DNA from 4 places in the Shewanella sp. 1180_01 genome. Region 3 is predicted to be linked to each of the others. Evidence: predicted binding sites of a transcription regulator. Region 3 holds the regulator's gene; each other region holds the start of a gene.
The links. The regulator sigma-54, encoded in region 3, starts transcription at its own class of promoters, with help from an activator protein. The targets are predictions, from matches to a motif close to GTTGGCACGNNNNTNGNNT.
Positions count from the first base shown of each region.

Region 1: the regulator sigma-54 is predicted to act here: its motif matches at 2,821-2,839, upstream of FW758_RS06845 (FimV/HubP family polar landmark protein).
Region 2: the regulator sigma-54 is predicted to act here: its motif matches at 5,684-5,702, upstream of FW758_RS02735 (TorF family putative porin).
Region 4: the regulator sigma-54 is predicted to act here: its motif matches at 4,455-4,473, upstream of flgB (flagellar basal body rod protein FlgB).

Region 1 covers NZ_VXCT01000008.1:59,493-67,371, reverse strand. Annotated here, with positions in the region: gene argS (arginine--tRNA ligase) at 1-477, opposite strand, end outside; gene priA (primosomal protein N') at 612-2,807, opposite strand; gene FW758_RS06845 (FimV/HubP family polar landmark protein) at 2,910-3,971, shown strand; gene rpmE (50S ribosomal protein L31) at 4,153-4,365, shown strand; gene FW758_RS06835 (malic enzyme-like NAD(P)-binding protein) at 4,902-6,146, shown strand; gene csrD (RNase E specificity factor CsrD) at 6,332-7,879, shown strand, end outside.
Region 2 covers NZ_VXCT01000002.1:77,353-85,231, reverse strand. Annotated here, with positions in the region: gene FW758_RS02775 (GGDEF domain-containing protein) at 1-1,551, shown strand, start outside; gene FW758_RS02770 (DUF3016 domain-containing protein) at 1,606-2,130, opposite strand; gene FW758_RS02765 (hypothetical protein) at 2,408-2,716, shown strand; gene FW758_RS02760 (hypothetical protein) at 2,852-3,166, shown strand; gene FW758_RS02755 (DUF4240 domain-containing protein) at 3,179-3,688, opposite strand; gene FW758_RS02750 (hypothetical protein) at 3,816-4,196, shown strand; gene FW758_RS02745 (response regulator) at 4,280-5,077, shown strand; gene FW758_RS02740 (HU family DNA-binding protein) at 5,237-5,509, shown strand; gene FW758_RS02735 (TorF family putative porin) at 5,800-6,492, shown strand; gene rimK (30S ribosomal protein S6--L-glutamate ligase) at 6,579-7,484, opposite strand; gene FW758_RS02725 (putative bifunctional diguanylate cyclase/phosphodiesterase) at 7,646-7,879, opposite strand, start outside.
Region 3 covers NZ_VXCT01000022.1:21,317-29,195, reverse strand. Annotated here, with positions in the region: gene lptC (LPS export ABC transporter periplasmic protein LptC) at 1-140, shown strand, start outside; gene lptA (lipopolysaccharide transport periplasmic protein LptA) at 127-681, shown strand; gene lptB (LPS export ABC transporter ATP-binding protein) at 678-1,409, shown strand; gene FW758_RS12815 (RNA polymerase factor sigma-54) at 1,517-2,995, shown strand; gene hpf (ribosome hibernation promoting factor) at 3,024-3,311, shown strand; gene ptsN (PTS IIA-like nitrogen regulatory protein PtsN) at 3,314-3,757, shown strand; gene rapZ (RNase adapter RapZ) at 3,754-4,608, shown strand; gene FW758_RS12795 (HPr family phosphocarrier protein) at 4,595-4,870, shown strand; gene mgtE (magnesium transporter) at 5,211-6,575, shown strand; gene FW758_RS12785 (molybdate ABC transporter substrate-binding protein) at 6,661-7,497, opposite strand; gene FW758_RS12780 (OmpA family protein) at 7,759-7,879, opposite strand, start outside.
Region 4 covers NZ_VXCT01000024.1:16,452-24,330, forward strand. Annotated here, with positions in the region: gene FW758_RS13460 (FlgO family outer membrane protein) at 1-177, shown strand, start outside; gene FW758_RS13465 (LPP20 family lipoprotein) at 174-623, shown strand; gene FW758_RS13470 (flagella synthesis protein FlgN) at 763-1,188, opposite strand; gene flgM (flagellar biosynthesis anti-sigma factor FlgM) at 1,191-1,514, opposite strand; gene flgA (flagellar basal body P-ring formation chaperone FlgA) at 1,590-2,297, opposite strand; gene FW758_RS13485 (chemotaxis protein CheV) at 2,503-3,423, shown strand; gene FW758_RS13490 (CheR family methyltransferase) at 3,523-4,362, shown strand; gene flgB (flagellar basal body rod protein FlgB) at 4,506-4,910, shown strand; gene flgC (flagellar basal body rod protein FlgC) at 4,913-5,329, shown strand; gene flgD (flagellar hook assembly protein FlgD) at 5,354-6,124, shown strand; gene flgE (flagellar hook protein FlgE) at 6,207-7,589, shown strand; gene flgF (flagellar basal-body rod protein FlgF) at 7,762-7,879, shown strand, end outside.

The DNA.
Region 1 (7,879 bases), on a different contig from region 3:
ACGAATGACTTTGTGGTCTAAAAATTCCAGCGCACGTACCACACTGTCACCAATGATGGTTGAACGTAGGTGACCTACGTGCATTTCTTTGGCGAGGTTTGGTGAAGAGTAATCAACAACAACGGTTTGCGGTGTCGGTAACTTGATACCTAAATGCTCATCGTTGACGGCATTTTGCAGTTGATCCGCTAAGGCGCTGTCGTTGATAAAAAAGTTGATAAAGCCAGGACCTGCGATCTCAACCTTAGCCACATAAGCCGAAGCCGGTAAGGTGTCGATGATCAGTTGGGCTAATTCGCGTGGATTCTTGCCTGCGACCTTAGTCAGCATCATGGCTAAGTTGGTTGCCAAGTCGCCATGACTCTTATCCTTGGTTCGATCTACCTGAATGCGCGCTTCAAAGTCAGCAGGCACAATACCTTGTTGTTTAAAGGATTCTAGAGTTTGTTCAAGTAATGATTGGATATGTGATTTCATGGGTTCTAATCGGCACTAACTTTAAGAGTGAATACAGGGAATAACCGCATATTTTAGCCGTTTGTGGCTAACAATTGCTATCTTCCCGATGATTTTTTATCAAATGGCGCTTAAATACTTATCAAATACTCGACTCAGAGGAGATCCTGTGGATCTCTGTCTAAGCTCCATCGGCAGCGCTTGGCTTCGATAAGCTGCTCTACAAGCGGATGAATACGTTCAAACTCTTGCTGCAGACGGTTGCGGTTTTTAGCTTGGAATAGCAGTTGGCGACGGAACTTGCCGGCTTTTTTATCTAAGGGCGCTGGCATAGGACCAATTACCTCAAATTCTTTATCTTGCGGCAAAAGCGCGGCGAAGGCGTTGAGAAAGTTATCGGCATCACTGGCTAAGTGCGCTTCGGCGCGCACCAACACCATGTGCCATGCTGGCGGCAGCAGTGCTTGTTGACGCTCTTTTAACTGGCTGCGAGCAAACTCGCCATAACCGCGATGCAGCAAATCCCGCAAAATAGGATTGTCGCTCTGGTGAGTTTGCAATAATACCGTGCCGGGTTTGCTGGCGCGCCCAGCACGACCGGCGACTTGGGTATAGAGTTGCCCAAAACGCTCGGGCGCGCGGAAGTCGGCGCTAAATAAGGCGCCATCGACATCGAGTAGCCCAACAAGCGTCACATCAGGGAAGTGATGACCTTTGGCCAGCATTTGCGTGCCGACGAGGATTTTATATTCGCCCTTATGAATTGCGTTTAAGTGGGTTTCTAATGAGCCTTTTAGGCGAGTGGTATCGCGGTCGATGCGCACCACTGGATGTTTCGGAAACTCCTGTTGCAGTGCCTCGGCGAGTTGCTCTGTGCCTATACCTTGGCCCATCAACATAGTGCTACCACATTTGTGACATTGCTTAGGTATGGCATATTGATTGCCGCAATGGTGGCAGCAAATTTCACCAAGGGATTGATGCACTGTGAAAAACGCGTCGCAGCGGTCGCACTCGTGTAAGTGCCCACACTCGTGGCAAAGCAGAGCGGGTGCGAAGCCGCGGCGATTGAGAAACAGTAATACTTGGTTGCCTGCGTCTAAATGCAGACGGATTTCGTTCAGCAGCGGCACCGACATTCCTGCTTTTAACGGCATATTTTTAATGTCGATAATGCCTTGGCGCACTTTTTTAGCTGCGCCAGCGCGCTCACCCAATTGCAAATGATGGTAACGGCCACTTAAGGCATTTTGTAGACTTTCGAGTGAGGGGGTTGCCGTGCCTAATATCACAGGAATTGATTCTAAATGGCCTCGCATGACTGCCAAGTCACGGGCGTGGTAACCGACGCCTTCCTGTTGCTTGAAGCTACTGTCGTGTTCTTCATCGAGTATGATGATGCCGGGATAGGCCATCGGCGTGAACAAAGCCGAGCGGGTGCCGATAATGATGGCGGCCTGACCACAGCGGGCTTGGCGCCAAGCTTCGAGTCTTTGATTGTCGGTTAACCCTGAGTGCAATATGGCGACATTGACTTTAAAACGGCGCTTAAAGCGATTGATAGTCTGGGGTGTTAAACCGATTTCAGGCACTAAAATTAACGCTTGCTTGCCTTGCTTGAGGATTTCCTCGAGCACCGCCAAATAGACTTCAGTTTTACCCGAACCGGTAATGCCTTCTAATAAAGTACAGTGATACCCTTGTTGCAGATTTAACGTGGCAACGGCGACGGCTTGTTCTTTATTGAGTTTATGTGGCGTTTCGTCCATTTCGAGTGTGGTACGCCAGTCGAGGTTAAGCTCGGCGATTTTTTCGTGGCGTGCCACCCAGCCTTTATCTTCTAGGGCTTTCAGTGCCGCTTTACTGATATCTAAGCTGATCACTTCTTCTTGGGTTAAGCTGGCGGGTTTGAGTAACTCGAGTAATTTTTTCTGTGCGGGTGCTCGCTTAACCGCTTCGGGCGCAATATTTTGGCCTATCTCAGTTAATTGCCAGAATTGGATCTTTTGCGGCGCGGCATCGAGCCCTTTGCGAAGGGCCACTGGTAAGGCTTGGGTTAGCATCTGCCCTTGGCTGCAAAAATAGTATCTCGCGGCCCAAAGGGTTAATTTATAAAGTGATTCAGGCAACAAAGGTTTATCGTCGATAAACTCAAGCACAGACTTAATCTGCTTAGGCGCTAAGCTGCACGTATCTGTGATACCTGTGACTAATCCGATTAATTGTTGACGACCGAAGGGGACTTTAACGCGCACGCCTATCTGCGGTGTACTAGGATAAGTTTCGGGTACGCGGTAGCTAAAGGTTTGCCGCATAGGCACAGGTAACGCAACTTCGACAAACAATGACATATGCAGGCAAGTCTTAGGCAAGAATGTGGTTTAGTGTACTCAGCGCGGCTGGCTAGGGCTAGCCCTAATGATGGTTTACCAAGGATAGTTGAGAGTAAATAAATGGCTAATATAGTGAAATCATTAGGTCTACTCGCGTTAGTGTGTAGCGCACAGAGCATGGCTCAAGTCTCCCATGTGAGCGTTAACAGCCGCATGTTTGAGTTAGGTGGTTATCCTAAACTCAGGGTGAATGTGATTGCGGACAATCAAGACATGTCGCGCTTAGAGTTTGTAGTGCAGCAAGCCGGCAGCGAAGAAAAGTTAATGGTTGAGGCGCTTAATCGCTTTTTAGTTTTGCTTACGGGTGTTGAAGATGTAAAAGATGACAAGGCTAAACTCTTAGTGAGGGAGTATCGACTCGACCGATGGTATGAGGTCAAAAGTATCAATCTATTTGGTGAGGCTAAGCCAACATTGGCCACGCTAACCGTAAAAGCGGCATCGGGCAGTAAAAATACGACGACAGCGCTGGTGCAAAAGCGTGCGGATAAAGTGAATGTTCAGTCTGTAAAAGTGGCCGCAGAATCCACATCAGTGGTGGGTGCTAAGACCGCGACGGCGGTTATTGCGGCTGCAAATACTCATGTAGATGCTCATGTAAATACTAAGCCCACAGTGCCAGCGGCTGAAGTTGTGACTGGCTTTAAATTTCCTGAAGCAGCGGATGAGCAAAATACCCAGGTTGCCGAGGTAAAGGCTGTCGCCAAAAACTCTGAACCTGTTGCCGTTAAAGCAACGTCTGCTGAAACTATGATGCCTGAGCCTGTTATGTCTGAAGTCGTAGTCACTGAAGCAGTTAAGACAACAAATAGCGAACTCAAAGTGAATGCCGCTGAAACGTCCCCAACAGCTTCGCAGACACCTGAACATTGTCAGTTAACTTATCTTGCAGGTGAGACCTTGTGGCGTATCGCCAATCGCTATGCCAACGATTGGGACGTGAGTGTCTATGGCGCTATGCTGGCGATCTATGAGGCGAATCCTGCGGCGTTCTCAAAAAATAAAATCAACGCACTCAAGAGTAATGCGGCTCTGTCCTGTCCTTCGAAAATGATTTTGGCACAGCATGCTAACGCCAAAGAGGCTCAGGCGATGTTTGAAGCTAAAGAGGCGGGAAAATGAAGCGGCGAACTAAAGTCAAAATAGCCGCAGATTAACCGCCAAACGCTCAGATAATCTACTTGTATCCCTTGTGGGTATGCTGTACCATTCTGCGCCCTAAACATATTGTTATTAACATGCATGTGGTGTCCGACTACGGGTTGGAAGAGCGACATGGCCTTACACTTTTGAGGTAACCCCAATGAAACCAGGTATCCACCCAAAATACGCTATCATCACTGCAAACTGTACTTGTGGTAACGTTATCAAAGTAAACTCTACTGCTGGTAAAGATCTGCATTTAGACGTATGTGGTGCATGTCACCCATTCTACACTGGTACACAAAAAGTTGTTGATACAGGCGGTCGTATCGACAAATTCAACAAGCGCTTCGCAGTGCTTGCAAAGAAATAATTGCGATTGCAATGTTTCTAGAAAAGGCGCCTATGGCGCCTTTTTGCTTTCTATCATTTGCCGAACCGCTTTATTTACGCCTATCTTAATACTTATGTTAAATCCCCCATCTGGTACGACTTCACTCAATTAATCGTCAACTTATTGCGTATTGCGAGTTCAAGTATGTAATTCGACTTATTTATAGCAATTAACTATAAGATAAATATGCTAGCCGCTAGATATTGTAATTTAACCAACATTTTTGAGATTAACGCGCTACAACTAGCACTATAACTACAAAATATATGTTTGTTTCCTACAAAATATATTAAGAAATGCAGCTTTATTATAGGAGATAAGTTTATAAAACTAAGCTTAGAGGGTCTATTTTAAGGCTAAAGTGAAATTTCTGAATCTCTTATTTAAAAATTCCCCTTATTGGCGTATCTTACCCCGACCAGCCAGACTATTAACATCACCCTTTGGTGAGACTAGATGTGTGTTGGTAGGCCTTACTCTCATAAATTATAAATGTCGCATTTCAGGATTTTAAAATGTCAGATATTCGTCAACAAGCACTCGATTATCATGAATTTCCAATACCAGGCAAAACCGCAGTTTGCCTTACCAAACCTGCCGAAACGAGTCACGATCTCGCCCTAGCTTATAGCCCTGGTGTGGCTGAGCCTGTGCGTGAAATCGCGGCTAATCCTGACAATGCGTATCGTTATACCAATAAAGGTAATACGGTTGCCGTGATTACTAATGGTACGGCGATCTTAGGTTTAGGCAATTTAGGCCCCTTGGCTTCTAAACCTGTGATGGAAGGCAAAGCATTATTGTTCAAGCATTTTGCAAATATCGATTCGACAGATATTGAGATCACCCATAATACGCCTGAAGAATTTATCAATACAGTTGCAGCGATTGCTGACACTTTTGGTGGTATCAATCTTGAAGATATTAAAGCGCCCGAATGCTTTGTTATCGAACGTGAATTGATTGCCCGTTGTAAAGTGCCGGTATTCCATGACGATCAGCACGGCACCGCAATTGTGACTGCGGCGGGTATGATTAATGCGCTGGAAATTCAAGGCAAGTTGATCAGCGACGCAACGTTTGTATGTATGGGCGCCGGTGCTGCTGCCATTGCTTGTATGACTATGTTGGTCAAATGTGGTGCGAATCGCGCTAACATTTATATGCTAGACACTAAAGGTGTTATTCATTCTGGCCGTACTGATCTCAATGAATATAAAGCGCTATTTGCGAATGATACCGATAAACGCACGCTTCTTGATGTTATTAAAGGCGCAGACGTGTTTTTAGGCCTATCAGGTCCTGACGTGATTGGTGCAGAAGAAGTTGCGCTGATGGCTGATAAACCGGTGATTTTTGCCTGTTCTAACCCAGATCCTGAAATCAAACCGGCACTGGCTCACGCAACGCGTAGCGATTTGATCATGGGTACGGGTCGCAGCGATTATCCAAACCAAGTGAATAACGTATTGTGTTTCCCGTTTATTTTCCGTGGTGCCTTGGATGTACGTGCGTCATGCATTAATGATGAGATGAAAATCGCCGCAGTTCATGCCATTGCTGCACTGGCAAAAGAGCCTGTGCCTGCGAGTGTATTAAAGGCTTATCCTAATGTGACTTCACTGAGTTTTGGCCCTGAATATGTGCTACCAAAACCTATGGACCCACGTTTGTTGCCTAATGTTGCCCGTGCGGTTGCACAAGCGGCGATTGACTCTGGTGTCGCTGCTATCCCTACTTTACCTAAATACGCTGACTAAGCTAAAAGTGGTAAAAACATCGAAAAGAGGCTAATTAGCCTCTTTTTTGTTTTTAAGTGGACATTAAAGTCACAGCGTCTTGGTTGCCTTTTAGGTTATGCTACTGAATAATCAACGGACAACTTTGTTGTACTCCTGTTAAAATCGCACAAATAATTATAATAATCCTGCAGGATAGCGGATAGATGAAATTCACCCGAATGTTAACTACAAAATTAACCAGCTTTTGGTTAATGTCATTAGCCGCTATTGCCTTCGTATTTTTGCTTAGCGCTATGATGAGTTTCGTGCAGCTGACCTATAAATTTCAGCAGCAAAAAGTCGCCGAACTCGAAACTATGTTAGTGGACCAATATCAACACCAACCCGATTGGGATTTGGAGGCTTGGCTGCCGCCCATGCTGCTCGCCTACAATGCTGTTGATTTTCGGCTGACCTTGAAAGATGAAGTGATCTTTGCCTATGAAGGCAATCTCACTACGCAAAATGCCATGGTGTATGACCATGTGTTAGATCCAAAATCTGGTCTGCGTATGCAGCTGACCTTGACCCAACCCTTCGAGCATTACACTTTTAGTTGGTATGAAATCCTCATCCTGTTGGTCGGTGTGTTAGCTGTGGCAGCCTTAGTGCGTTTTGGCTATTTATGGTTTTCCCAGCAATTGGATGGCATTGAAGAATTAGCCTTACGCAGTCGATTGATTCTGCAAGGTAAGCACGAGCAAGCACTCGCGACTCCCGGAAATGGCAAGCCAAGGCTTATTAACCGTGCTTTGACCAAGTTGTTAGAAGAATTACAAGACGCACAAAAAGAGCGCGGTCGTTTTGACAAGTTCATTCGTTCTAATACCTTTCTCGATGCGGAAACGCGCATTGGTAATCGACTTTTCTTAAATAACCGTCTCGACGCCCTTAGTCATAATCAGGCGATGCTCGCCCATGGGGTGATTTATTTATTAGAGATGGATGATCTGGATTTACTGCAGCAATCCCAAGGTGAAGCGGTAACCAAAGAGTTATTAAACTCGACTGTTAACGCGATAAGCCAATTACTGCAAACCCAAGCCAACAGTATTTTTGCCCGTCGTTCCCACAATCAATTTGCCATAGTCGTGCCGCAAATCTCGTTAATTGAAGCCGACCAATTCGCCAGTAAGTTGCTTAAGATATGTTTGAGCCAGCCGTTACCTGAAGTCGAGAATAGCGATAACTTTTTCCACCTCGGATGCGCTTATTTTACCGCGGGCGACAATGCGGCGCAGTTAATTGAAGAAGCCGATATGGCTTTGAGGGCGGCACAATTACAGGGCAATAGTAATTGGTTTATGTACGACAAAGGCGCGATTGATGAAGAGTTTGCTAAAGGCTCAGTGCGTTGGCGCAGCTTTTTAGAAAACGCGTTAGTGCAAAGGCGATTCTTCCCCTTTAGCCAGCCGATAATTGATTCAGATGGTAATGAGCACCATAAAGAGATATTTACTCGGGCGCGGGATAATCAAGGCGCGCTAATTCGTGCCACACTGTTTATTCCAATGGCGAATAAATGTGGTTTAATGCCGCAAGTCGAACGGCAAATTATTGAGCGGGTATTATTGTTACTGTCGAATGAATTAGTGGGTGGCGTACAGAATACTCAAACAAATAAAAAACCAGCGTCACAGATATACAGTATTAATCTGAGTTTGGATTCGCTAATGAGTCGAGCTTTTACCCAATGGCTAAAAACGACGCTG
Region 2 (7,879 bases), on a different contig from region 3:
ACTCTTTGTCGGCGCATTTCACTCGAGCAATTTAAGCTGCGTCAGTTCCAAGGCAAGCTGTTTATCAATATCTCACCCAAGGCATTATTAGATCCCGCGCACCCCAAGGGCATGACCTTACAGCTGTTGCAACAACTCGGCATAGCGCCATCGCAGGTGGTGATTGAACTGTCAGAGCAATATCCCGCCGATGATATAGACTTACTCAAATCTTGCTTGAATCATTATCGCAGCCAAGGTTTTTTAACGGCCATCGATGACTTAGGTGCTGGTTATTCAGGTTTAAGGCTCTGGTCAGAATTGTCGCCCGACTATGTCAAAATTGACCGCCACTTTATCCATGAAATTGATTCGACCCCTGTCAAACAAGAGTTTGTCCGCTCGATTGTGGAGTTATGCCAAAGCTTAACCTGCAAAGTGATAGCAGAAGGGATTGAAACGCAAGAGGAATTAGCCGTACTCAAACAACTGGGTATCGTCTATTGCCAAGGCTATTTGCTGGGTCGCCCAGAAGTGCTCCCCTGCCGCGCGATGAAAGCGACCTTAGTGCCAAACAATACTCAGATTCAACCTAGATACAGCGAATCGGCCGAAAGCCTGTGCACGAACGCCATCACAGTGGCGCCCACACTCAAACTCAAATTTTTAAGTGACACCTTTAGCTCGCAACCCGCACTGCAGGCGGTTGTGGTAGTCGATAATCAGTTGCCGCTGGGGATTATCAGCCGCGCGACCTTACTCGAACTTTTCAGTACGCCCTATGGTCGTGCCTTGCATGAGAATCATGCCGTAAGTGAAGTGATGGACCCGCAGGTCATCCAAATTGAGGCCAACGAACCCTTATCGACTGTGAGCCAATTGCTGACCTCAGAGACGGCCAATACAGTCGCTCAGCAGTTCATCATACTTCGCCGGGGCAAACTGCTCGGCATAGGCCACACTAAGGATTTACTGCAAAGGATCACAGAGCACAGAATTAAGATGGCCCGCCATGCAAATCCTCTTACAGACTTGCCGGGCAATGTGCCCATTCAGGAGGAATTAAAACGCCTTAAAATCCAAAAGAAACACTTTTATCTAGCCTATTTTGATTTATGTAACTTTAAGCCCTATAACGATATTTATGGCTTTTGTCGCGGCGATGAAGTGATTTGTGAAGTGACTAATCTGTTACTGAAATATAAAAGTGACAATTGCTTTGTCGGCCATGTGGGCGGCGATGACTTTGTGATTATCAGCACCTGTGAACATATGATCAGCCGTTGCCAACGAATTCTAGCGGACTTTGAAACCCATAAGCATTTGTTTTACAGCGCCGAGCATTGGCAAGCTCAAGAGATGCTCGCCGACGATAGACAAGGCGAAGCCTGCTACCATCAATTGATCAGCCTGTGCGTGGGTATCTTGCCACCAGCACTGACCTTTAACGCCAATGAACACAGCCTGTCGACCTTAAGTGCCCGGGCAAAAAAACAGGCAAAATCCGCGAATAACGGATTTTACCTGTTAGAAAATCACCTTACTATCGAAACTCAAGCGCTCAGTGCTTGAGTCTTGAGTGACCGATTTAACGATTGAAAGATTGAAAGATTGAAAGATTGACGATTAAAGTTGTGGGGCAATCGTCTTCTTTAACCAATCAGTCAACATTTTGGTTTCGTACATAAAAGGTTTGTCACTTAGAGACTGTATCCCCCCCATGAAACCCATATCCGTCAGTTTTTCATCACCCGCAATAATCACTTTATCGTTTTCTAAAACTTGATAGGAAAAAGTTATACGCGGTGGATAAATGTCTTTAATAATGCGTAAATCATTGGCGGTCGCGCCAAAGGTTGGGCGCATATCACCCGCCAGATCAACATCGGTGATAGTCATTTCAAGCTTTTGATTCGGCTTTAAAATCTTCGCAGCTTCTTTATTGATGTTTTCTGTTAAGGTCTCAAATAAGCGCTTTTCATAGCGGGATTGGATTTCCCCCGATGATTTGATATCGCGAAAATCCTTAGGACTTTGCCAAACAATTTTAACCACCCCATCTTCGGTGACGGGATTCACTGGCGCTTCATCGGCCGCCCAAGCCGCACTGCAACTTAATACACCTGCGAGTAAAAGGGACTGAATTTTCATGTTTGCCTCCAAGGCCTAGATAACTTTCTGAGAACCACAGTACAAAATCTAACCTGAACTAGAGCTTAACGCAAAACTGATATAAGTACAGCTAATGCTGTGTAAGCTTTTGTATAAATACGTAAATTTTATCTGATAACCACAATTGACACGTATCTTTTTGTATCGAGACTGCACTAAGTAAGTGTATAGTTATCAATTTGTGAACATTTTACGCGCATAACCACAAAAAAAACGTTATCCTTCCGCTATTGTTTACATGGCTCACTTAATAAAAATGAAATTCCCCGTTGTACCTGTGTTCATTCTTATCCTGTTTACCTGCGTAGTTAGTGCGATTTGGTTTATCTCCCCGAGTGATAAAAATACCGGCCCTAAAACTTGGTCTGCCTTTGTCTATAACCATGGCTATGACTCTGGAAAGTATAAAAAAACGGATAACTTTGACAGCTATGAGACCTGCCGCGATTTTGCTCGCGAACAATCGGCCTTTTACGACGATGTACCTTGGGAATGTGGTTCTATGTGCCAGTTCGATACACGCAAGCAAGGCTTTCAATGCAAAGAAATGAAGAATGAGCGCTAACTAACCGTTCAGCATAGGTTCAATATTTATACAATAAGCTAAGCCCCTCACAGTACAACTCGTTTTCTTTACCGTCTAAGGATGCACGATTTAGAACTGACGTGTTAAACGTAATTTTTAACTTGGAGCTTACCTATGAACCTAAAAACAGCAAGTTTATCAAATCCTTACTCACGTAAATTTGCTTTACTGGCTCTGCTAACGATCGGAACTTGCATAAGTCTTTCAAGCCATGCGGCGCCATTGACCATCAGCCAACAACAGGCGGTTAACGCTCATTTTAGCAAATTGGCTCAGACGCAACATGCGGCTGAAACCCAAATGACTGAGCAGCTTAAGCAAGATTTTACTCAGCAATTAACTGCGCAAGAACATGAGTTTATGAATGACATCTGCCCTAAATACGGCATGACCTTCGATGTCACAACCAATGCCTGCTTACGCTCATAAGCGATTGCAAGATTAAAATGGAAAACGGGCGCTGAGCTCAGGGTATTGTTGCTTTAAATCCTTGGGCTTAGTGCTAAATTTCTTCCCTACGGGCGTCGCCTTGCCCGATGGCATAAAGGGCAGCTCATCACCGGTTCTATCTTCATATAATTGCCCAGCAATAAGATCGTATTCATCCACAAAGGGATAAGCATAGGCATCTCGCTCAGGCCAAGCGGCTAAACGCGCTAAAGTATCAGGCTGATTGACTACACCATCGTAGATTTCTTTGCCGAGTGAAATCAAAAAACACCTGAATTCGGCAAAAGCATATTCAGAATCACAGCCAGTAATAATGTAAGCCGCACCCCACACCGACCACAAATAGCTCCGGCGCATTTGCTGACCAAAGATTTTATCGAAGGCTTTTAGCTCTTCATTACTCAGTTCGGCGAGTTTCTGCTTCAGTGCTTGAGTCAAAGACTCCTGTGATTGCGCCGCTTCCGTTCGCGTGACTAAACCCCAAAACTCAACTTCTGTCATAAACTTCACCTATTAGAGCCTTTCGCAAAAAGGCATATTCTACACGATATTAAGGTTATGCTGGACTCGGATTAGGGCATTTCCTACACTTGCTCATCTTCTTAGCTACCTGTCTACACATACATCTATGCCTAAACGTCTTATGCTACTGATCTCTTTATATTGCCTCTTCAGCATTGCCGCACTTTTACGGGCTGTGACAACGCAATCCTTTGATGTATTTACCCTAGGCGTACTCCCCGTGCTCGTTGGCATAATGATGCGCACCCCGTGGTCGAGCTTAGTATTGAAGATTTATATCGGCATGCAAACCTTAGGATTTTCCGCCCTAGGCATTACAGCGATTATTGCCTATCGTATTACCCCTGAAGATGTAAAAGTGATTGTTTCTGGTCACAATATTCCTATGTTGCCGCTTACTGTAAGCATTATTGTCATTTTACTCCTGCAATATTGGATCGCATTTTCTAAGGTCACGAGTCATTATTTGACCCGTCAAACGCAGTAATGGACATTTGTTGCTAAGCTGTTACTAATCGCGTAGCTTAGCGACCCAATAAAATACTTGCGACTCTTAACTTGAAGTAGACTATGAGCCATTTATCGCCCAGTGAACTTTCCATTCTTTTGGTAGAACCTTCAGATATCCAGCGTCGAATTATTATTCAACGCTTACAACAGGAAGGCATTCTCAGCATTCAAACCGCAGAAAACATTGAAGCGGCTAAAGATATTATTGCTCGCCACAAACCCGATCTTATCGCCAGCGCCATGCATTTTGATGATGGCACCGCCATCGATCTCTTAGGCTACTTAAGGGCTAGCGCTGACTGCAAAGATATTCAATTTATGCTGGTCTCGAGCGAGTGTCGCCGTGAGCAACTTGAGATATTCCGCCAATCGGGTGTGGTCGCTATCCTGCCTAAGCCCTTCAGTGCCGAGCATTTAGCCACAGCCTTAAATGCCACAATCGATCTGCTCAGCCACGATGAACTCGACCTCAGTAATTTCGATGTGCAGGATGTGCGCGTATTAGTGGTCGATGATAGCCGCATGGCAAGAAACGTTATTAAACGCACTATCGGTAACTTAGGGATGAAACTGATTACCGAGGCCGAAGATGGTGCACAGGCCATAGAGTTGATGAAAAACAATATGTTTGACTTAGTGATCACTGACTACAATATGCCAAGCGTAGATGGCCTTGCGCTGACTCAATATATCCGCAATGAAAGCCAACAATCGCATATTCCCATCTTGATGGTGTCTTCCGAAGCCAACGATACCCACCTCAGCAATGTGTCCCAAGCGGGTGTGAATGCCTTATGTGACAAACCCTTTGAACCCAAATTGGTTAAAAAATTACTCTATCAACTGTTAGAAGAATGAAACCAGAATAAAACTTAAGTCACGAACTGAGTAAATATTCTGCGCTTTACCGAACATCCTGCGGCAGCTTAGACGCAAAAGGCTTTCCAAGCGCTGAACCTTATGGCATGTTAGGCACGCTTATTTCAAATAAATCTACGGAAAGAAGAGACAATAAAAATGAACAAAACTGAACTTATCGCCAAAATTGCAGAAAATGCCGATCTAACGAAAGTAGAAGCCGCACGCGCATTGAAGTCTTTTGAAGCAGCCATTACCGAATCAATGAAAAATGGTGACAAAATCTCCATCGTAGGCTTCGGTTCGTTTGAAACTGCGACTCGTGCTGCTCGCACTGGCCGTAACCCACAAACGGGTAAAGAAATTCAAATCGCTGAAGCGACTGTGCCTAAGTTTAAAGCGGGTAAAACCCTACGCGACAGCGTAAACTAAGCGAGAAAATTCAAAACAACGCCTCCATTGTGAGGCGTTTTTTTTGCTTTCTTCCAGTGAAACCCTGAATATTTTTTGCACAACAAGAGTGCGCCTCTGCCCCATAAGCTGGCAAATGAAAACATTTTATTAACACTTGATATTCTAATGTATTGTTTTACATATGATTGTAATAGTGGCATGTGATTAGCAAATCCCTTCTTAGAAAAAAACCAAGATGCACTAATGACCACTGCTTACTTAAGTGCGCCAATGGTGAATCGATAAATAAGTCAATCGAGGGGATGAGCATGAAGAAATCACTGTATAGCGTTTTGGCCTTATCGACGGGAATGTTACTGGCTGGCAATGCCTTTGCAGCCGTATCAGGCAACATTGGTGGTACCTCTAATTACCTATGGCGCGGTGCGACCCAAACTAAAGATGCGGTCGCAATCCAAGGTGGGATTGACTACAGCCATGATTCTGGATTTTATGCTGGCACTTGGGCATCAAATGTGGATTTTGGTGACGATACGAGCTACGAGCTGGATCTCTACGCGGGTTATAGTGGCAATATTACCGAAGACATCAGTTACGACTTTGGCTACCTCTACTACGCCTACCCAGACGCTCCTGGCAGCATTGATTTTGGTGAACTCCATGCTGCAGTGACTTGGAAGTGGCTTGAACTGGGTTACTCCCATGTCATCAATGCCAGTGACGATGTCGCCGCCGATCCGTTAGATAATAAAGATCTCAGCTATCTTGCCGCGACTGTCTCTGTGCCTCTCACTGAAAAACTTAGCTTATCAGTGCACTATGGCTACTCAAGCGGTGATGTTGTGCAATCTTGGTTTGGCGAAGATAACTATGCCGACTATAACGTCACACTCAGTGCAGATACCAGCATGGGCACAGTGTCGTTCATGGTTTCTGATACCGATCTCACCGATGATGATGCCAAACTGGTACTCGGCTATTCCTACAGCTTTGATCTCTAAGATCTAACATTTAGGATCTTACGTCTAAGCTCTAAGCATAAAAAACGCCACCTTAAACGGTGGCGTTTTTTTAGCGTAATCAACTATTAGGCAATAATAGGTCTATTGGTTTTACGGGCAGCGACCATTTTCTCGATATATTCAACAATAGGCTCAGTCACTGAAATCCCTGTGGTTTGTTCAATCCCTTCAATGCCTGGCGCCGAATTAACCTCAAGGATCAAAGGGCCACGGTTAGAGCGTAAAATATCCACCCCAGCGACCACCAATCCCATCGCTTTCACCGCCGCAATCGCCATTTTACGTTCCACTGCAGTGATTTTAACCACCTCACCACAGCCACCCAAATGCAGATTAGAGCGAAAATCCCCCTCGGGACCTTGGCGCTTCATAGAGGCGATGACCTTGTCACCGACAACAAAACAACGAATATCACTGCCATTGGATTCTTTAATGTATTCCTGCACTAAGATATTCGCTTTCAGCCCCAAGAATGCTTCTATCACGCTCTCAGCAGCCGTTTTCGTCTCAGCTAATACCACGCCAATCCCTTGAGTACCTTCGAGTAACTTAATGACTAACGGAGCGCCGCCCACCATATTGATGAGGTCGGGGATATCATTTGGCTTATTGGCAAAGCCAGTCACAGGCATACCAATCCCTTTGCGGGAGAGCAATTGCAGCGCCCGTAATTTGTCCCGAGAACGCGCAATGGAGATCGAATCATTCGCGGCATACACGCCCATCATTTCGAACTGACGTACAACGGCACAACCATAAAAAGTCACGCTGGCATGAATACGCGGGATGATGGCATCAAAACCAACTAATTCAGTGCCTTCATAATGAATGCTAGGTTTAATGGAATTAATATTCATGTAGCAGTTCAGCGTATTGATCACGACCGCTTCATGTCCGCGGCTTTGACAAGCCGCCACTAAACGTTGCGTCGAATACAACTGGGGGAATTGGGATAAAATACCTATTTTCATTGCTGAGTGACCAACTTAAGCATGAGTGAATAAACCGTTCTGCAGCACTAAAAGTACAGCGACAGAAAAAGGGGCTGATATTTGTCTATTGCTCAGTGTAAAGCAAGAAAATATTCCTCACCAGACGAAATCACTATGCTATTGAAATAGTTCGGGACCTCTCACACAGGGAGCTGAGTTTGGGTTAATAGTGGCAGAATATACTTGGCCTCAAACGCCGCGGTATCTAAGGGACGTGAAAATAAATACCCTTGTAAAACCGTGCAATGGCGTGCAGTACAAAACTCTGCTTGCTCTAACGTTTCAACACCCTCCGCCACAGAAATAACATTAAACCCATAGGCAAAGTTGAGTAAAGCGGCGAGCAATCGGGTGTCTTTTTCATCTTTGTCGTA
Region 3 (7,879 bases):
CGATGATAATGACCTCTGACCGCACCATTTACGTCACAGGGAAAGATTTTAATATTCAAGGCCAAGGCCTTTATGCAGACCTCAACGCGCAAGAAGTGCAATTGACCAGTCAGGTAGTAGGAACATATGAAGCAAAATAACGTATTACTTGCCAGCCTAATGCTAATAATGAGCATGAGCGCCTTTGCTAAAGTCGACGACCTGAAACAGGAAGTCAAAATCAAGGCTGTGAGCCAAACGGCAGATATCAAGAACAACCAGATCATCTTCTTTGGTCCGGTTGAAGTCACCCAAGGTTCGATTAAAATCCATGCAGATCAACTGCGTGCATTTTCTGCCGAAGGTGAAAATAGCAAAATTTTAGTGGCCACTGGCAACCCTGCGACGTACAGCCAAGTATTAGACGATGGCCGTCCAGCCTCGGCGAGCGCGAAAGAAATTCGTTACGATATGGCGAGCCGCACCCTGACACTTAAAGGCAAAGCCTCGTTAGATCAAGCGGGCAGCCAAGTGACGGGTAATTTGATCCGCTACAACATCATCCAGCAAAAATTGATTGCTGAGAGCACCGGCAGTGGTGACGATCGCGTGATCACTATCATTCAGCCAGAAAGCTATCAAGATGATGCCAAACCAGACGCGCCAGCAGATAAACCTGTGAAAAAGCAGGACTCTAAATGACCCAAATCACCCTAAGAGCACAAAATCTGGCGAAGAGTTACAAGAGTCGCCAAGTGGTTAAAGACGTCAGTCTGACGGTAAAAACCGGTCAAGTCGTTGGCCTACTCGGCCCGAACGGCGCGGGTAAAACCACCACCTTTTATATGGTCGTTGGTCTGGTTAAGAGCGATAAAGGCCACATCTTTATCGACGATGATGATTTAACCGCAGATCCTATGCACCTGCGCGCCCGCAAAGGCATAGGTTACTTGCCACAGGAAGCCAGTATCTTCCGTAAACTGACCGTCCATGACAACATCATGGCCGTGCTTCAAACGCGTAAAGAACTAAAAAAAGAGCAAAGGGAAGAAGAGCTAGAGCATCTGCTTGAAGAGTTCCACATCACCCACATCCGTGACAGCCAAGGCATGTCATTGTCGGGCGGTGAACGTCGCCGTGTCGAAATTGCGCGGGCGTTAGCAGCAAATCCTAAGTTCATTTTGCTCGATGAACCCTTTGCTGGTGTCGATCCGATTTCGGTTATCGACATTAAAAAGATTATCGAACAGCTCAAAAGTCGTGGCCTTGGCGTGTTGATCACAGACCACAATGTCCGTGAGACATTAGATGTGTGTGAACATGCCTATATCGTGAGTCACGGAAACTTGATTGCCGAAGGAACACCCGCAGAGATCTTAGACAATCAGCAAGTTAGGGCTGTGTACTTAGGTGAACAATTCAGGCTATAGTTAATCAAGCGGAGCCAATGTAGGCAATTTATGCCACCATTGGACTCCACTCAAGATGATAACAAGCGGCCTCATCCAACAATAATAACGTAGGGATCAGCGGTAACATGAAAGCGTCACTCCAGCTCAAACTGGGTCAACAGTTAACCATGACGCCACAATTACAACAGGCCATACGTCTGTTGCAACTGTCGTCATTAGAACTGCAGCAAGAGATCCAGCAAGCCTTAGATTCTAATCCCCTTCTCGAGCTGGAAGAGGATCAATTCGACGCCACTAAAGACCCTGTAAACCAAACGCTATCCGATACGGATTTCAGTGAATCTAGCACCCTGCCGCCAGAAAAAGACAGCTCCACCATAGACACGGCAGAGTCGCTCACGAAAGAGTCCATGCCCGACGAACTCCCCATGGACACCACATGGGATGAAGTGTTCACCGCCTCTCCTAATTCTGGCCCCGGCGGCAGTCGTGAAGACGATATGCCCTTCCAAGGTGAGACCAGTGAAGGCTTGTATGAACACTTAGAATGGCAAAAAAACCTCACACCGTTTTCTGAAACCGATTTAGCCATTGCCACCGCCATTATTGATGCCATCGACGATCAAGGCTATCTCACCCAAAGCACTGACGAAATCCTCGAAGCCATGGGCAATTCTGAGGTTGAGCTCGACGAAGTCGAAGCTGTACTCAAGCGCATTCAACACTTTGATCCCATTGGTGTTGCCGCCCGCGATTTAAGCGAGTGCCTGTTGATCCAACTGTCGCATTTCGCCGCTGACACGCCCAACCTAGAAAACGCCCGCATGCTGATCAAAGATCATTTAGATCTGATCGCCGCCCGCGATTTTAGATTGTTGATGCGTAAGACTAAATTAAAAGAGGATGAATTAAGAGACGGCATCGCGCTTATCCAAACCCTCAATCCCCGCCCAGGTTTATTGATTACGCCCAACGATGACGAATACGTCATCCCAGATGTGTCAGTGTCGAAGAAAAATGGCCGCTGGGTGGTTGAGCTGAATCCTGACTGCATGCCAAAAATCAATGTAAACCAACATTATGCCTCGATGGCGCGCAGCACTAAAAGCCAAGCCGATAGCCAATTTATTCGTGGTCATCTGCAAGAGGCTAAATGGTTTATCAAGAGTTTAGAGAGCCGTAATGATACCCTGTTGAAGGTGGCGAACTGTATCGTCCAATATCAGCAAGGTTTCTTTGAATACGGTGAAGAAGCCATGAAACCTATGGTGCTTAACGATATTGCCGAAGCGGTAGAAATGCATGAGTCGACCATCTCACGGGTGACGACACAGAAATACATGCATACCCCTAAGGGACTTTTTGAACTAAAATACTTCTTCTCTAGCCACGTCGGTACTGACGATGGTGGGGAGTGCTCATCCACAGCAATCAGAGCCTTCATTAAGAAACTGGTTGCAGCGGAAAACCAGAAAAAACCATTAAGCGACAGTAAGATGGCACAGCTTCTGGCAGAACAAGGGATCAACGTAGCCCGCAGAACCATTGCGAAGTACCGAGAGGCTATGCTCATTCCGCCTTCTAATCAGCGTAAAAGTTTATAACCTACAGTGGATATCGGAGGACGTTTCTATGCAAATAAACCTGAGTGGACACCATGTCGAAATTACCGAATCGTTACGCGCATATGTAGAAGAAAAGTTTTCAAAACTTGAACGCCATTTCGAACAGATCAATAATGTGCACGTTGTGCTCAATGTCGAGAAAATGCAACAGATTGCCGAAGCGAGAATAAATCTTATCGGTGGTGAAGTTTTTGCTACTTCAGAGCATGCTGACATGTATGCCGCTATAGACGCCCTGATTGACAAGCTTGATCGTCAGGTTATTAAACACAAAGAGAAGTTAACAAAACACTAATAATGGAACTTTGTACCATACTGCGGCCGGAGTGCACTACCTGCGCCACTCCGGGCAGCAAGAAAAAGGTACTGGAACTCATCAGCGACTTAGTCGCTGCCCAGTACCCGACCCTCTCATCTCAAGAGATATTCGAAAGCCTAGTGGCGCGCGAAAAGATGGGGAGCACAGGTATAGGTAACGGCATCGCCATTCCACATGGTCGACTAGCCGATATAGATCAGCCCATTGCCATACTCATTAAGTGTGAAGAGCCGATAGCATTCGATGCTATCGATAAGCAACCTGTTGATATTTTATTTGCACTACTGGTGCCTGCAGACCAATGTCAGCAGCACTTAAGTACCTTGTCTTGTATGGCCGAAAAGCTGAGCGACAAGCAAATATTAAAGCAATTACGCAAGACGCATGATGAAACGGAACTCTATCAGGTAATCACTGGATGAAACTGGTCATAGTGTCGGGCCGCTCAGGCTCAGGCAAATCTGTCGCCCTAAGGGTACTCGAAGATCTCGGCTATTATTGTGTCGATAACCTTCCCTTGCCCTTAATCGGCACTTTGCTTGAGCAACTCAAAGGCAGTAACGATCTCGTCGCCATCAGTGTCGACGTGCGTAACATGCCTGAGCAGGACAAGGTCTTAGTGAAGCAACTCGCGAGCCTGCCTCCTGATACTGAGTTAACCAGCTTCTTCCTCAATTCCAGCGATAAAATTCTGCTTAAGCGTTACAGCGAGACCCGTCGTTTGCACCCTTTGTCGAAGAGCCAAGTCTCTTTGCAAGAAGCGATAAAACTGGAAGGGAAGCTGCTCGAGCCTATGTCAAAACTGGTCGATCATTACATAGATACGTCGAACCTGAATATCTATGATTTAAGCGACCAAGTCAGACAAATTCTGCTCGGCAGTGTCGATAAAGAACTCGTGATCAACTTCGAGTCCTTTGGCTTTAAGCACGGAATGCCTACCGAAGCCGACTTTATGTTCGATGTACGCTTTCTGCCCAATCCCCACTGGGAGTTGGCGCTGCGGCCATTGACTGGCTTAGATGAACCCGTGGCTGAGTTCTTAAATCGTCAACCACTGGTCAATAAGTTCATCTGGCAAATCGAAAATTTGCTGGAAACTTGGCTGCCGCATCTCGAGCGCAACAATCGCAGTTATTTAACTGTGGCGATTGGCTGCACGGGTGGGCAACACAGATCGGTTTACGTCGCAGAGCAATTGGCTAAACGCTTTAGTAACGGTAAACATAAAGTTTATGCCCGCCATCGAGAGCTGAATAATGCCAAAGCTTGAACGTCAGATCACCATCTGTAACAAACTGGGATTACATGCCCGTGCCGCCACTAAGTTGGTGGTACTGGCATCCGAGTTTGATGCGACCATCACCTTAATACAAGGCGATAAACAGGCATCGGCCGCCAGCGTGCTTGGCTTATTGATGCTTGAGACTGGCATGGGTAAAACCATTAAACTTATCGCCGAAGGCCCAGATGCTGAGCCCGCTCTGGATGCCATTTGTGCCTTAATCGACGCTAAGTTTGACGAAGCCTGTTAGTTTGATTTCATACTCAGTGTTCCGCACAGGCACTCAGATTAGTACACCTCACACTTAGCACTGCTTATTTGTGCAGTTCACATCTCGTTTCAAAAGCTTGGCGACACATTTGTCGCTCGACGGCACGAACCATAGGCGATTACGCTAGCGAGCATTACCGCTGACTCACCTTAGTCTTAGCCGCCTTAATCTATGCGTAAAACGCATGACCTACGCCAGAGCGCTCTATCTGTGACTGAAGCATAGTTATCGCGAAGTCACCGCTAAGTCTCAGCCCTGCGCCAAGCAGCGCACTCTCGAACCAATTTGCCGCACAGTGGCGGACAACTATGGAGGACAAATGCCCGTAGATAATTCAGAAAACGATCACACCGGACATAGTCTCGACCAGTTAAACCAAGCGCTTAGCAGTGGCATGTTTGTGCACGTGCGTAACATGCTGCAAAAAATGGCCGCCTCAGATATCGCGCTGATCTTAGAATCCTCACCACCCAGCGCCAGACAAGTGCTGTGGCAGCTTATCGATCAAGAACAAATAGGCGACATACTCGACGAGTTAAGCGAGGAACTCAAAGATCCGCTGATCCGCAGCATGAGTCCTGAGCGGGTTGCGAAAGCGACGGCGAGCATGGACACCGATGATCTGGCCTATATTCTGCGAAGTCTTCCCGATGCCGTTTACAAGCAAGTGCTGCAGTCGATGACAGAACAAAACCGCCAGCGGGTAGAACAGGCCTTATCCTATCCCGATGAAACCGCCGGCAGCTTGATGAACACAGATACCGTTACTCTAAGACCCGATGTAAATATCGATGTAGTGCTGCGCTATCTTCGTCAAAGGGGCAACCTGCCAGACACCACAGATACCTTATATGTGGTCGATAAACAGGACAAAGTGCTCGGCGGTGTCAGGCTGGCAGATCTGCTGACTTGCGCGCCAAGCACCACAATTCGCAACATCATGGACCCCGATATCCAAAGTATTCCTGTGAGCATGTCCGACAGTGAAGTGGCGCAGAAATTCGAACGCAATGACTGGGTATCCGCCCCCGTCGTTGACGGCGATGGCAAGCTGCTAGGACGAATAACAATCGATGACGTGGTCGATGTTATCCGCGAAGATGCCGAACATTCCATGATGGGGATGGCGGGGATGGACGATGACGAGGACACGTTCGGCCCAGTGCTAAAAAGTACCCTACGTCGCTCACTCTGGCTCACGATTAACTTGTTCGCGGCACTGCTCGCCTCCTCAGTTAGTAATATGTTTGAAGGCACTATCGAGCAATTTGCCACAATAGCCATCTTGATGACAATTGTCCCTAGCATGGGCGGTGTGGCCGGTAATCAAACCTTAGCGCTCGTGATCCGCGGTATTGCCTTAGGCCACATAGGCCAAAGCAACGCCCGTTGGCTTATTGGTAAAGAATTATCGATTGGCTTTCTCAATGGCTTAATGTGGTCGATTTTAGTCTTTATTGCCGTGTTGCTGTGGAAGGATGATATGGCACTCGCAGGATTAATTGGCAGCGCCATGCTGATCAACATGACAGTTGCTGGGCTTGCAGGTGCGAGTATTCCATTGATTTTAAAACGCCTTAAAATCGATCCCGCCCTCGCTGGCGGCATGGTGCTCACCACAGTCACTGACGTGGTTGGCCTATTCGCCTTCCTCGGATTAGCGACGCTCTATCTGATGCACTAACGCACTAATGTTTAACAGTTTGAGTTTATAACAAAAACGGCACCGAAAGGGTGCCGTTTTTATCTCGCAAAAAAGCTAAACAAGGCTATTTTGCCGGTGGTTGAAAACCATAACTGCTCAGTATAGCTTGGCCTTTTGCCGATAGAATAAACTCAGCTAACGGCGTTGCGGCAGCATTGGCGCCCTGCAAAACCAGCAAACCATAGTCGGCCCCCACGGCGAGTTCCTGCGGTAAGTCGATGATTTGTAGACTCGGCACTTCTTGTTTAGCCAGCACAGCATTAGTGCAATAGGTTAAAAAGATATCTGCTTGCTTGTTTTCCATCACCCAGCCATAAGGATTGCGATCTTTAGGTGGTTTAGCACTCTCAGGGCCGCCCGTCAGTTGCAATGCCTTGGTCTCTAACGCGACTTTCGCATTGGGTTTTACCGCTTCGGCCTTAGCAAAAACGGCCCAGGCATAATCACCCGCCGGATCGGCTTTCGGGGTTGAGGTGCCAACTTTGACCTTAGGATCTAATAAGGTATCGAGTAGCGTTGCGCTCGTCACCTGAACATTATCCTGAGCAACTGCGCAGAGTTGATTACGGGCAAACATTTGCACCGCTTTCCCCTGACCCGCATCCACTAACGCCTGCGGATGTTTCATATTCGCCGAGGCAAAAATATCGACTTTTTCACCCTCTTGAATACGTTTTAACAATAAACCTGATGGCGCATATTGTGCCGCAACACTCGTTTGCGACTCGGCTTGATAAGCGGCAATAATATCCTTCATCGCAGTCTTTAAACTGCCTGCGGCGCGCAGTTCAATCGGCGCCGCTCCTGTGGTCACTTCGGCTTTCATCGGCATTCCTTGTACAGCAGCCACCGTGATGACAGGGCTTAAACTCAAGGCGACTAACACGTGTTTGCTTATCATAGTCATATTCTCCTCTGGGCGCTAAAAGTCATTCTTGTGACTTATCCCCATACAGAACGTGAAATCGATAAAGGGATCAAGCTGAACTCATCCCGAAGCAAACCGCTGTGATGTGATTGTGGTGCAGATCACCCAAAACACAGGTTAGAGAGGACAAATTGTCTAGCTAAAATCTGCGAGGCACTTATCGCTAAATATTCCTATCAAAGAAACAAAAAAGTCGCCCTCAGGCGACTTTTGTAAAACTAGAATGCTTAATGTCTATTGACCCGTCGGCGTTAATACAATCTCAACACGGCGGTTTTGGGCGCGGCCATTGGCATTAGCATTTGATGCGATAGGACTCGCTTCACCCATGCCTTTTGATTTTACACGGGCAGAG
Region 4 (7,879 bases), on a different contig from region 3:
CGGATTGTGAACATAAGTAACAATCGTGTGGTATCGGCCTCTCAAACTTTTGTGACTCAAAAAGAGTTGGCAAACTACATGCAGCCTTCGGAGCAAATTGTGTCACAAAATGGCATCTTATATCGTCAGGCGAGTCCAGGCATGAATGAAGTGCGTGTTTTAGGAGATGGAAAATGAAACGCTACCTTTTAGTTATTGCGGCGCTAATGCTAACTGGCTGCGCTGCTAAAGATAGATATGTGCAATGGGAAGATGTGCCTCCGCCGAGTTTTCCTAAGTTAACGGCCATAGGATATGCGCCCTTAGCGACTCAACCGGCTAAAGAGCAATCACAAAGAGTGTTGATGGCCATGCAAGCATCAAAAATTGTGGCCTATCGTGAATTAGCAGAACAAGTTTATGGGCAGAAAATAACGGCAAACAGCAGTGTCAGTGATTGGATGTTGACGGACGATAATGTTAAAGCGTCGGTTTCTGGCGTGATCCGTGGGGCGCGGGTCGTTAAGAGTTATCCGGCTGGCGATCATTATGTCACTGAGTTAGAACTGGATTTTTCACAGGTATGGGCGCTGTATCAACAACAGAGTCGTCCACAGCGAGTGAAAGAAGTCACGTATTTCTAGTCATTTCTACATGACTCTATTGAGCCGCGTACTATACGAGTAGTTATGCGGCTTTTCTTTTTCTGCACAAGTATCAAAGTCTAATCTTTAATCGCAGAGCTTAGAAGCGGGAAATACAGAGTAGGAATTGATGCGCCTGTTAGGCCTTTAAATCATTGCCTAAACTTGAGATAGTTGAGGTCTTGCCTTTATCGTTATACGTAAGGCTGGAGGCGTTTCTGCTGGCTTGTAAAGCTTGAGCGAAGCGATTGAGACTGGCTAAATTCATCTCAATTAAACTGGCATTTTGATCGTTCAGTTCTTTGCATTCAGTTAATGCGTCTTTGACAACGGCCATTTTATGCACGAGTTCACTTTGCTGAGTGAGTTGAGACTTATCAGTGTGGTTTGCCAGAATATCGTCATTAGTCTTGAGTTCTTTCAGACATTGTGATTTTTCGTTAGCAAGAGAAAGCAGTAAATCGGCGTTTTGGTCAACCAAAGCGCCTTTTTCCTTGAGTATGATTTGCTTAAGAACAGCCAAATGGGCGTGTTGTAGATCTACCAGTTTAGCTATTTCAGTCATAGTTACTCTTTATTCAAGTCATTAAGTTCGGCTTCAAAACTTGCAATATTGGCAGCCAACTTTTCAGGGTCAATTTTATAGCGGCCTTCGGCGATAGCCTGTTTAATTTCGGCCACTTTCTTTTGATCAACTTCAGGAAGGCTCGCCATTTTAGTCTGAGCTCCTTGAAGTTGTTGCGCTTGCGCTGTAATCACCACTGAGTCGCTTCTTTGTGGTGTTGTCGATTTTGTGGCAACTTGAGCAGATTGATCGCTGCTAGTTTTAGTTGCACCTGAACGAACTTGTGTGGTCGTTGCAGTGTTGAGTTTGCTAATATCAATTGCCATTTTCGGCTCCAGCGTCGTGTGTACGGGATTTCTTAACTGGGGTATCGGCAGCTTATAAAAAAGCTTTAGATTATTTTACATTCTTACTTCAACTTCGCCAATGCCCGTGACTATAGCATCTAGTTCTTTGTTTGAACTGCTATTTTTGACTCTGATCCGATCGCCTTTATTGCCATCTTGTAGGGCTTCGCCCGCAGTTTTAAGTTCGAATGAGTTAGAACGAACATAAATAGATACCGAGTCGTTTTTACACACGAAGCATAAGTTATTGCTCAATATAGGATTATCCTTCGAGACGCGTCGTTTGACTCGCACACCAGCTAATTTACTTGGGTCATCAAATTCAGCGCCTCGTAAACTATTTTGCTCAATGTAACGGATTTCAACTTGGCTAGGGGAGATGAGTTCGCCAGGCGCTAAGGTTTCAGTTGTGACAACAACGGGGAATAAAATATCCACTCTAACCGAGATATAAATTTGCCAAGGGTAAGCGAGCTCTTGAGTATCACAGCTGACTTTTAGGGTGTTATTACGGCTAATTTCCCTGTCACTAGCCAATTCAACCTTAATCGGCGACGAGCATTGTGACGGCAGCATTCTTGCGTCAACTATTTGCGGCGAAATATCGACTTTGGCATTCGCTGGCACGGATATCTTTTCTGAAATAAGCGCTTTAGCTAATTCTGAGATGGCCGATACGGTGGGAACAATAGGCTCTGCACTCGCAAAAGCGGGCATGAAGAGGGCGAAAACACTAAAAAAACAGACTAAATTTACTTTCATAATGAAGAGACTAGCTTGTAACGCCAGAATGCACCTATACTTTTATCAAGTTCGAAGCTGACCACTGTAATAATAATTTGCATCACTGTCAGAAGATTGACTCAGTTTCGACTATGTTTATCGATAGATAAGACGTAAGCAATTAATATGCCTATACTCAAACGAGTCATAGGGCCGTACATAAACAGAACAACAAGGCAGAGTTATGTCGAGTATTCTTGATTCAGTCAACAAACGAACCCAGCTCGTTGGTCAAAACCGTTTAGAATTGCTGCTTTTTAAATTAAACGGTCGTCAACGGTTTGGGATTAACGTGTTTAAGGTGAAAGAAGTACTGCAGTGCCCGCCACTGACAACTTTGCCTAAACTTAATCCTTATGTTAAAGGTGTCGCGCATATTCGCGGTACGACTATTTCAGTTATTGATCTGAGTGCGGCAACAGGTGGTAGACCTTTAGCGAGTACTGAAAACTGTTTCATCATTATTTCTGAATATAACCGTAGCGTTCAAGGTTTCTTGGTCAGTTCTGTTGAGCGGATTATCAACATGAATTGGGAAGCGATTATGCCTCCGCCGCAAGGTGCCGGTCGTTATTCTTATCTGACGGCTGTAACTGAGATAGAAGGTGAATTGGTTGAAATTCTCGACGTAGAAAAAATCTTAGATGAGATTTCACCGGTTAAAACCGCTATCAGTGAAGAAGCCAATGAAAAACTGACCCTCGACAGAACACAGCATTACCATATTATGGTTATCGATGATTCTGCCGTGGCGCGTAAGCAAATTATTCGTTCACTCGAGTCATTGAACTTACAAATTGATACCGCAAAAGATGGTCGAGAAGCATTAGATAAGCTTAAAGAAATCGCCAAAGAAATGGACAATGTTGCCGATGAAATCCCTCTCATTATCTCAGACATTGAGATGCCTGAAATGGATGGTTATACCCTGACCGCTGAGATTCGAGACGATCCTAAGCTCAAGCATATTAAAGTGGTACTGCACACGTCGTTAAGTGGTGTATTCAATCAGGCAATGGTTCAAAAAGTGGGGGCCAATGACTTTATCGCTAAGTTTAATCCCGACGAACTGGCTGCTGCCGTGAATAAACACTTAAGTTTGTAAGTGCAGTAGTTAGTACCTAGATACGCTTTACGCTATAATCTCGACTTTATAACATGATGGTTTCGCACTGATTTTGGTGCTTGCTATAGGATTTAGGATGTGAATGTGCCAAATAAATCACTCGCTGAAGCTGAATATAATCAATTTAGGTTGTTCTTAGAGCAACACAGCGGCATCGTACTGGGTGAAAATAAGCAATATCTGGTGCGCAGTCGTCTAGCTCCTCTGATGGGGAAATATAACCTGCCATCCTTATCCGATGTGGTTAAGCATTCGATGAAGCCAACGGAACGTGCGCTTCGGGCTGAAGTGATCGATGCTATGACGACCAATGAAACCCTCTGGTTTCGTGATCGTTATCCATTTGAGTTATTGCATAACGTTTTATTACCTGAGTATAGTCGTTTAGGTCGTCCACTTAAGATTTGGTCGGCAGCGTGTTCGTCCGGGCAAGAACCCTATTCATTGGCGATGACGATTCTTGAGTATCAACAGAAGAAGCCTGGTGCGCTTGCGGGGAGTGCGTCAATTCAAGCCACGGATTTATCACCTTCCATGTTGGAACGTTGCAAAAATGCTGAGTACGATAGTTTGGCACTAGCGCGCGGTTTATCCGAAGAGCGTAAGCGTCAGTTTTTTGATGCTTTACCTTCAGGCAATATGAAGTTAAAGGATAATGTTAAGCGTTTGGTGAACTTTAGAGCACATAACCTGCTTGAGAGTTATAGCTTACTTGGTAAGTTCGACATTATTTTTTGCCGCAATGTGCTGATTTATTTTGCGCCTGAGGCAAAGGCAAAAATTTTGCGGCAATTCGCTGCCGCTCTTAATCCCAAAGGGATCTTATTTCTTGGTGCTTCTGAATCTATAGCTGGTTTAACGGATGAGTTTGACATGGTCCGTTGTAATCCAGGGATTTATTACCAGAAAAAGACTTAAGTCTGCTGCTTTAAAGAAAATTACCGACATTTGTCGGTAATTTTTTACCCATCACTTGCTCATCCCTATTGTTATTCTCATTATTCCCCTATGTTGGCACATGAATTGCTTTATTTCCGTGAGTAACACGAGGAGGCAATTTTATGGCGATCAATTTTGATAATGCACTGGGTGTGCATCAGTACACTCTCGGTATTAGAGCGCAGCGAGCTGAAGTCATTTCGAGCAATATCGCTAACGCCGATACGCCACATTATAAAGCCCGTGATGTTGATTTTTCTGCGGCAATGCAGGCCGCCCGTGGCCAACAACAGCAGCGTAATAGTCTTGAAATGCAAGAGTCAGACAAGCATTTTGGTCTTGCTGAGTTGACGGGTCAATTTGTTAAGTTCCGTGTGCCAAATCAACCCGATACCGGTGATGGCAATACCGTTGATATCCAACAGGAACAATCGGCATTCATGCAAAATGCCCTTGAATATCAAATGTCATTAGGCTTTTTAGACAGTAAGTTTAGTGGCATGAAGAAAGCGCTGAGAGGGGATTAATCATGAGTTTATTTAGCATATTTGATGTTGCTGGCTCTGGAATGTCGGCTCAATCGGTCAGGTTGAACACCACGGCGAGTAACATAGCTAACGCTGATTCCGTCTCGAGTAGCGTAGATAAGACCTATCGTTCCCGTCATCCTATTTTTGAAGCTGAAATGGCTAAAGCTCAAAGCCAGCAACAAGCCTCTCAAGGTGTTGCGGTAAAAGGTATTGTTGAAAGTGATAAACCACTGCTAAAAGAATATTCGCCCGATCATCCAATGGCGGATGCGGACGGCTTTATTTATAAACCGAATGTTAATGTCATGGAAGAAATGGCAGATATGATTTCTGCTTCGCGCTCATATCAAATGAATGTTCAAGTCGCTGAAGCAGCTAAGTCTATGCTGCAACAAACACTTGGGATGGGTAAATAACATGTGTTACTTAGGAGGTAAGCTGTGAGCCTCATTAATCAAATTAACCAAGCATCGACGCAGACGGCTCAAAATAAGAGTCAGTCAAATGCTGTGACGACCAACTCATCAACCAGTTCAACGGGTAATCCGTTTCTTGATGGCATAAGACTGCCAAAAGATTCGATAGTACCGGAAGCGAAAAGCCAACAGTTAACTCAAGATGACTTTTTCTCGTTATTAAGCCAACAGTTATCGATGCAGGACCCTTTTAAGCCCGTCGACAACGACCAAATGATTGCGCAGATGGCATCATTCTCGACGGTTGATGGTATTACTAAGTTGAATAATGAAATCGTTAATTTGAACGGTGTTATGACGTCGAGCCAAGCATTGCAGGCATCGGGACTTGTTGGTCGCAAGGTATTGATCCCAACCGATACAGGTAACATTTCAGCTGAAAGCCCAACAATAAAAGGTGTGATTAGCACGCCAGCTAAAATTCCTGAAATTACTGTACGTGTTGAGGATGATAAAGGCCAAGTTGTGACCACCTTTAAAGTTGATGGCAGTAAGGGGGGCAATGTCGATGTCAACTGGGATGGCCTCGATAAAGATGGAAAACCTGTAACCGCAGGTAACTATACGATCAAGGCGAGTGGTTTAGTGGATGGGAAATCCCAAGAATTGCCAGTCTCGACCTATGCTCATGTGACCAGTGTCTCTCTTGGTACGGCCAGTACTGGTGCCATTCTTAACTTGAGAGGCGGTATGGGCATCAAGTTAACCGATGTGTTAGCTGTATCTGAAACCTAAGTTTGCCTAAAAGAATTTTTGCAGCATCCGAATTGGGCGTAAGTCGCTCATCAATGAATTGAGTCAAGTGTAGAGGTGAATTATGTCGTTTAACATTGCATTGAGTGGCATTGATGCCGCGCAGAAAGATTTAAACACTACGGCGAATAACATTGCTAATGCGAACACCATTGGCTTTAAAGAGTCCCGTGCTGAATTTGCGGATGTGTACGCTAATTCTATTTTTTCAAATGCTAAAACTGCTGTTGGTGGTGGTGTTGCAACGAGTCAAGTGGCACAGCAATTCCATCAAGGCAGCTTACAACTGACGAAGAACTCCCTCGACTTGGCAATCAAAGGTGGTGGTTTCTTTGTAACGTCCTCTGAATTAGGAACATTAGATCACGCATTCACCCGTGCAGGCGCTTTTAAAGTAGATTCTAATAATTACATGGTGGATTCGGCTGGCAACTATTTACAGACTTTCCCTGTGGATAAAGACGGCAACTCAACATCTGTGAGTTTAACCACGGCTAAGCCTGTACAAATTCCCGATACTGCAGGTCGTCCAGTAAAGACTGAGAATGTCACTTTACAAATGAACTTAAATGCTAAAGCTGAAGCACTAGATCCTGCTTTATTTGATCCCGCCGATCCAAAAACTTATAACAATGTCACTTCAATGACTATTTATGACTCTCTCGGTGAGGGCCACATCATGACCACGTACTTTGTGAAGCCTAAAGACGGTGCATATAATGGTGAGAGTAATTGGGTGGCTTATTATGCTATTGATAATAAACCTGTAAATTTAAATGGCCCTGCAGGTAAATACGATGTGGATACTGATGGTGACGGTAGTCCAGATGTGCCACCTGTTGCGGGCGGTGGTGGTGTTTCAGCGCAAACTGCTGGTGGCTGGACGGGGGCGGTGCTGAAGTTTAACTCAGTTGGAGCCTATATTGACAGTAATCCTGCAGTTATTACTACGGCGCCACTTGGTAATAAACCAGCTGGTGTATTAGGTGCTGGAGCGGATGCCACTCAAGCATTAACAGTGAAGTTCAATGCGCCAACGCAATATGCAGATCCTTTTGCGGCGACTGAATTGAAACAAGATGGTACGACGGTTGGTCGTTTAACTAACGTTGAAATTGGTGCTAATGGTTTAATTACTGCAAGTTACTCGAACCATTTAAGTGTGCCTTTAGCACGAGTTGCCTTGGTTCGATTTGCTAACGAACAAGGTTTAACACAGGTGGGTAATACGTCGTGGAAAGCCAGTTTGAATTCTGGCCCTGCTCTTGCTGGTGAGGCAAACAGTGGTACTTTTGGTAGCATCAAGTCATCGGCGTTAGAGCGATCGAACATCGATTTGACCACTGAACTGGTTGATTTAATTTCTGCGCAGCGTAATTTCCAAGCAAACTCTCGTACCCTTGAAGTGAACAACACGCTGCAACAAACCGTATTACAAATCCGCTAATCATTACATTGTATGACTAAGTGTTGCCGCCAGTGGCAACACTTAGCCTTTATCCTACTGTCAATTCACTTCATTTTCCTATTCTTCAATTCTATCAGTAAATTAAAAGTCAATTTTGTTGGCATGATGCTTGCTTTGCTATTGTCATGTAGAAAATTTGACGGAGCAGTCTGTGGACAAATTCCTTTATGTCGCCATGAGTGGTGCTAAGCAAAATATGAATGAGCTGGCGCTCCGTGCGAACAACTTAGCTAACGCGAATACCGACGGTTTTAAATCCGATATGGCGC